Linked DNA regions of Polyangium mundeleinium. The protein of the gene in region 1 interacts with the protein of each later gene in a pairwise test. Links are inferred from orthologs where the notes say so. Each region holds a gene or a part of one and is shown on either strand. Other genes may lie near its edges.

What was found.
Region 2: the proteins of rho (region 1) and yhbY interact in binary tests that used the Escherichia coli proteins (3 or more experiments, as listed by UniProt). The link is inferred for Polyangium mundeleinium from one-to-one orthologs.

Annotation. Positions count from the first base shown.
Region 1 is NZ_JAQNDO010000001.1:12,934,099-12,937,243, reverse strand. The notes cover bases 249-3,079. They hold rho (transcription termination factor Rho), read left to right. Parts: upstream 249-955; coding sequence 956-2,203; downstream 2,204-3,079. Other genes in these bases: POL67_RS51195 (GAF domain-containing protein), read left to right, coding at 2,346-3,079; POL67_RS51205 (acylphosphatase), read right to left, coding at 327-605; POL67_RS51210 (tetratricopeptide repeat protein), read right to left, coding at 249-279. Outside these bases: more of POL67_RS51210, read right to left, coding at 1-248; more of POL67_RS51195, read left to right, coding at 3,080-3,145. UniProt on the Escherichia coli protein: Facilitates transcription termination by a mechanism that involves Rho binding to the nascent RNA, activation of Rho's RNA-dependent ATPase activity, and release of the mRNA from the DNA template.
Region 2 is NZ_JAQNDO010000001.1:1,735,934-1,739,103, forward strand. Bases 256-3,111 are described here. They hold yhbY (ribosome assembly RNA-binding protein YhbY), read left to right. Parts: upstream 256-1,460; coding sequence 1,461-1,763; downstream 1,764-3,111. Other genes in these bases: POL67_RS07220 (MATE family efflux transporter), read right to left, coding at 256-786; POL67_RS07225 (host attachment protein), read right to left, coding at 845-1,309; POL67_RS07235 (hypothetical protein), read right to left, coding at 1,777-2,019; POL67_RS07240 (serine/threonine protein kinase), read left to right, coding at 2,125-3,111. Also shown: more of POL67_RS07220, read right to left, coding at 1-255; more of POL67_RS07240, read left to right, coding at 3,112-3,170.

The DNA.
Region 1 (3,145 bases):
CTCCGCAACGGCCACACGTGCCGTCTCCTTCGCCCGCGCGTCGCCCGTCGTGAGACGCTCGAGCACGCGGTCGAGCTCCTGCAGCGCGGCGGCGTCGGGCTCTTGCAGCACGAGCGGCTGGAGCTTGGGCAGCTCTGGCAGGGACGCGGGCGCGGCCGGCGCGGCGGCGGCCGAAGACGACGGTTGCGTGATCTCGCCCGCGGCATGCACGTGCAGCGGCACGAGCGCGAGCGCAGAGACCAGAACGAACGACGAAGCGAGCTTCGAGACGTGATTCACGGTGCCCCCGAGAACGACGGGCGAGCGCGCGGCCCTTCCAGGGCGGATCACTCGACGATGCGGAAGTCCGAAAAATCGCCCTGAAATCCGCGCCAACGAACGTCGACGTGCTCCACGCGCGCCGCGCTCGGTCCCTTCTGGGACCAGGCGATGAGCTCTTTCAGGCCGTCTTCTTCGCCTTCGGCGAGGATTTCGACCCCTCCGTCCGCGCGGTTCTTGACCCAGCCGCAGAGGCCGAGGCGCTTGGCTTCGCGCTGCGTCGAGGCCCGGAAGTAGACGCCCTGAACGCGACCTTTCACGTGCAGATGCACTTGTTTCAGCCCCATCGGACCGCTCGATTCCTAGTCGCACGCAAGGGCCGAGGCAACCTCGTCGGCCCGCGGCGCGGACACCACGCTGGAACGATCCGCCCCTGAAGGAGCGAACCTGTGAGGCGACACGGCCGATTGACAGGGCAGCATCGCTTGATAGAGTCCCCGCCCGCCGAGCCACACGCCCGGCCGCGCCCCTTCGCTGGGGACGCCTCGTCACAGTCCGAAAACCCGCCCTTCCCAGGGGCGGGCATCCACGAGAGCCGGCCCAAGGGCCGACTCGAAGCTCGACCTTCCTACAACCCTACCGACCTCGGGGAACGCGCCGTCGACCGGCCGACGCCCCTCCGTGGAGTTTTCGATCGATGCACCTGCGTGAACTGAAGCAGAAATCGATGGCCGATCTGGTGCAGATGGCCAAGGGCCTCAACATCGAAGGAGCCGCGGGCCTGCGCAAGCAGGAGCTCATCTTCGCGCTCCTCCAGGCCTTGGCCGCGCAAGACCAGCCTGTCTACGGCGAGGGCGTGCTCGAGTGCCTGCCCGACGGTTTCGGCTTCCTGCGGGCGCCCGACTACAACTACCTGCCGGGTCCGGACGACATCTACGTCTCCCCGTCGCAGATCCGGCGCTTCAACCTGCGCACGGGCGACGCGGTGAGCGGCCCGATCCGGCCCCCGAAGGAGCGCGAGGCGTACTTCGCCCTGCTCAAGGTCGACAAGATCAACGGCGTCTCGCCCGAGGTCGCGCGCGACAAGATCCTCTTCGACAACCTCACGCCGCTCTACCCGCAGCAGAAGTTCAACATCGAGAACGGCACGAAGGGCTTCTCGACGCGCATCATCGACATGCTCTGCCCGATCGGGAAGGGCCAGCGATGTCTCATCGTCTCGCCGCCCCGCGCGGGCAAGACGGTGCTGCTCCAGAACATCGCCAACGCGATCAGCACGAACCACCCGGATACGACCCTCATCGTGCTGCTCATCGACGAGCGGCCCGAAGAGGTCACGGACATGCAGCGCAACATCAAGGGCGAGGTGATCAGCTCGACCTTCGATGAGCCGGCGACGCGTCACGTGCAGGTCGCGGAGATGGTCATCGAGAAGGCCAAGCGCCTCGTCGAGCAGAAGCACGACGTGGTCATCCTGCTCGACTCGATCACGCGCCTCGCCCGCGCCTACAACACCGTCGTCCCCCCGAGCGGCAAGATCCTCTCCGGCGGCGTCGACTCGAACGCCCTCCACAAGCCGAAGCGCTTCTTCGGCGCGGCCCGCTCCATCGAGGAGGGCGGCTCGCTCACGATCATCGCCACCGCGCTCGTCGACACGGGCTCGCGTATGGACGAGGTGATCTTCGAGGAGTTCAAGGGCACGGGCAACAGCGAGATCCACCTCGACCGCAAGCTCATGGAGAAGCGGATCTTCCCCTGCCTCGACATCAACAAGAGCGCGACACGCAAGGAAGAACTGCTCCTGCCCGAGTGGATCCTCCAGCGCGTGTGGCTGCTCCGCGGACTCCTGCACCCGCTCAACGTCATCGACTCGATGGAATTCCTGCTCGACAAGGTGAGCCGCACCGAGACGAACCAGGAGTTCCTCGAATCCATGAATCAGTAATCCCGCGCCCGAGGGGCCTCCTCGACCGAGGCCCCTCCCCCTCCCCTCCCCCCCTTCCCTGCCCGTCCCCCGGGCAAACCGCCCGATCCATCGCGAATTTACGGGAGCGCTGTAGCGGCGGCCGGAGGCGTGTTAGCGTCGTATGGTGACCGGTAAGGCGGACCGCCTGCGAGAGCTCACGGCCCGAGTCGAGGAACTCGAGGCCAGCCTCGAACGCTCGGAGAAGACCGTCCGCGCCCTACGCGACGTGGGGCTCGCGCTCGGCTCCACGCTCGACCTCGACCAGCTCCTCGAGCTCATCCTCGGCAAGATCACGGAGCTGCTCGAAGCCGACCGGGCCACGCTCTACCTGCTCGACGAGCAACGAAAGATGCTGCTCTCGCGGGTGATCCTCGGCGGCGAGGTGCGCTCGATCGAGCTGCCCGTGGGCGAAGGCATCGCTGGGCACGTCGCCAAGCACGGCAAGATCGCCCGCGTGAAGGACGCGTACAGGGACAAACGCTTCCAGCGCACGTGGGACGATCTCACGGGCTACCGGACGCGCTCGATCCTCGCCGCGCCCATGCGCAACCACGTGGGCCGCACGATCGGCGTCGTGCAGGTCTTGAACAAGCACGGCGGCAAGGGCGAGTTCTCGCAACACGACGAGGAGCTGCTCTCGGCGCTCGCCACGCAGGCGGCCATCTCCATCGACAACTCGCGCCTGTTCCTCTCGGTCATCCAGAAGAACATGCAGCTCGTCGAGACGAAGGAGCAGCTCGAGCACCGCGTCGCCGATCTGAAGCTGCTCTTCGAGCTCGAAACGGCGATGAGCGGGGCCTCCTCGCTCGAAGAGCTGAGCCGCGCCGTCATCGCCGAGGCCTCGAAGGCGTGCGAGGCGCGCGCCGGCGGCCTGCTCGTCGACGAGGGCGAGGCCGGCGTGTTCCTGTACTTCGTCGACGC
Region 2 (3,170 bases), about 11 Mb from region 1 along the record:
GCGCGTGGTCTCGCGATCGGCGCGGAGCTCCTCGGCGCGGACCCTGCCCTCACGCCGGACGATGTCCCGGAACACGACGCCAAAGGAGACGAGCGAGGCGATGCTCGACGCGAGGCCCGAGCCGAGGACGCCGAGCGCAGGCAAACCGACCCGCGGGAGGCCGATGTAGGCGAGGCCCTCGTCGCCGTAGATGAGGAGGACGTTGCCGACGATGTTCGTGGCGTTCGCCCATACGGCCGACCACACGAGCGCGCGCGTGTACCCGCGGGCCTGGAGGTACACGCGGCAGGCCGTGACCAGGAGGAAAGGCACGACGTTGAGGAGGCGGCCGAGCAAGAAGTGCAGGACGTTGCGCGAGGTCTCGGCGTCGATGCCGGCGCGGCCGACGAGGAGGCCGGCGAGGACGATGATCGCCATGCACGGGATCGACAAAACGAGGCCGAGGCGCGCGGCCTGGCCGAGCACGGCGCGGGCGCGGCTGCGATCGCCCGCGCCCTCGGCCTGGGACACGAGCGGATCCATGCCCAGGATGAGGCCCATGAAGAGCACGGTGATCGAGAAAAAGATGCCGTTGCCGATGCCGACGGCGGCGAGCGCGGTGGCGTCGAGGCGGCCGACCATGGCGGTGTCGACGAAGCCGAGGAGCTGATTGGCGACGAAGCTCAGCGTGATGGGTCCGCCGAGGGCGGCGATCTCGCGCAGCTCCGCGCTCCGCGTCCGCGGTCCTGCGGCCACCGTCTCGTCCACGATGCGCGAAGCACTGGGAATCGGGGCCACGTCACTCATGGAGGGCCCCGGTATACCTCGCCTGCGCGGGCGCGCCCGACGATTCCGTGCCTGGATCTCAGGCGGCGATTCGTTCGGCGATCGTGCGCACGTCGAGCTGCGTGTAGTCCTTCTCGTGAGACGCGACGACAGCCTCGGCGACGTGGTTCGTGTGCGCGGCGAGCATGCTGCGCAGGAGGCCGAGGAACTTCGGCGGCGCGGCGAGGACGAGCTTGTGGAAGGCTTGCGTGTCGTAGAGCGCGGCGAGCCGGTCGGCGAGGCTACGCGCGAATTTCTCGGCCTCGACGTCCTTCGGATCGGTCCGGTAGTCCGGCGCGCTCTGGCCGCGTTTCCAGAACGTGCGGCCGGGTTTGTCCGCCATGAGATCGCGGGCCATCGCGCGGCTCTCGGGGTGCTCGAACTCCTCGACGAGCTCGAGCGGCGCGTTCTCCTCGAGGCCCTGCCGGAACAGGCGGGCTCGGCTCGCGTCGGCGACGAGGACGAACGTGATCCGTTCCGTTTCTTGCACGCGTTTTTCTTGCACGCGTCCCTCCTCTCGCGCCTCGTCGGCGCGACGCGCGGAACATGGAGGGGTCGGGTGCGTCCGGCAATGGAGCGAGGGCGCGCTTGACGTGGAGGAGCCGGGGGACTAGGCCGGCCGTCCCTCGACCGAGTCGGCCGAGAAAGAGGACCGCATGAGCCTGACAGGAAAGCAGCGCCGCCACCTGCGCGCGCTCGGCCATCACCTGGATCCCGTGGTCCAGCTCGGCAAACACGGGCTGACCGACGGGATTGTCTCCGCCGTGAACGACGCGCTCGAGCAGCATGAGCTGGTCAAGGTGCGGGTCGGGACGGAGTGCCCCGACGAGCGCGGCGATCTCGCCGAAAAGATCCCGCCCGCCGTGCGCGCCGAGCTCGTGCAGGTGCTCGGTCGGACGATCTTGCTCTACCGGCGTCACCCGAAGGAGCCGAAGATCACGCTCCCGAAGGCCGGCTGAGCGCGGCCGGCCGTCAGGGCTTGCCGCGGGTATTTTCCTGCGGAGCGGCCAGGCGGGCGAGGATACGCTGAAGCTCCTCGACGCTCATGTCGATGTATTCGACGACGCGGCCGTAGAGCATCGCCGTGGGCACGTTGCGGCCCCCGCGCTCCTCCTGCGTCTTGTGGAGGACATAGAGCACGATGCGCTCCTTGCGGGTCAAGCCATCCCGCACGTCGGGGAGGTTGTCGTAGGGGCCGGGCTGGTAGCGCTTCATGGTGCGGGAGCGTGGGCGTCTCTCGCCCAGACGCACGCTCCTACCCCTCCCGCCGAGGGCATGCAAGAATGGGCGCGCGATCCGGTTCGCCGACAACGACGAGTCATGCGCTCCGCCAACGACATCCATCCCGGCGCCCTGATCGGCGGTAAATACCGCGTTCGCGCCATCCTCGGGCGTAAACATGGCCTCACGGTGGACGCGTTCCACACCGCGTTCGACCAGCGGGCCATCATCAAGCTGCTCCTGCCGCACCAGGCCGATGCGCGCGAGATCGAGCGCTTCCGCCGCGAGGCGCGCGCCCTCTCGAAGATCGCCTCCGAGCACGTCGCCCGCATCATCGACGTCGGCAACGAGGCCGACGGGACGTTTTACCTCGTCCGGCAGTACCTCGAAGGCATCGACCTCGAACGGCACGTCCGCAAGACCGGCCCGCTGCCGCTGCACGACGCGATCCTGTTCGCGCTGCAAGCCTGCGAGGCCGTGGCCGAGGCGCACGCGAACAGCATCGTCGTGCGTGATCTGGAGCCGTCGCACCTCTTCCTCACGCAGCGGACCGGCGGCGCGCCGCTCATCAAGATCACGGAGTTCGGCACGGCGAAGCTGCTCGGCGGCGCGCAGGACGCGACGGGCGAGCTCACGGGGACGGCGATGTTCGGGCTCACGCCGTACGCGTCGCCGGAACTCGTGCGAAAGGCGAAGGACGTCGACGCGCGCACGGATGTGTGGTCGCTCGGGACGATCCTCTACGAGATGCTCGCAGGTCGTCCGCCGTTCCAGGGTGAAGCCGCGTACCTGATGCTGCAGATCACGCGCGAAGAGCCGATGCGCGTGTCGCAACTGCGCGGCGATGTGCCTGCGGAGCTCGACACGGTGATCGGCTGGGCGCTCGCGAAGGACGTGGAGGCGCGCTTCCGGAGCGTGCACGCGTTCGCGCACGCGCTTTTGCCGTTCTCGCCGCCCGAGGGCCGGCTGCTCGTGGATCGGATCGGGCAGATCGCGCAGGCCGCGCGGGAGAGGAAGACGACCGGATCGGTGCCGCCGCCCGCGCCGCCGCCGTCGTCCCCGGCCACCGCGTCCGCGTGGCTGCCCGCGCCGACGCCGCCGCCCATGGGCGGGGGCATCGTGAACCCCGAGTTCGCGCACCTGCC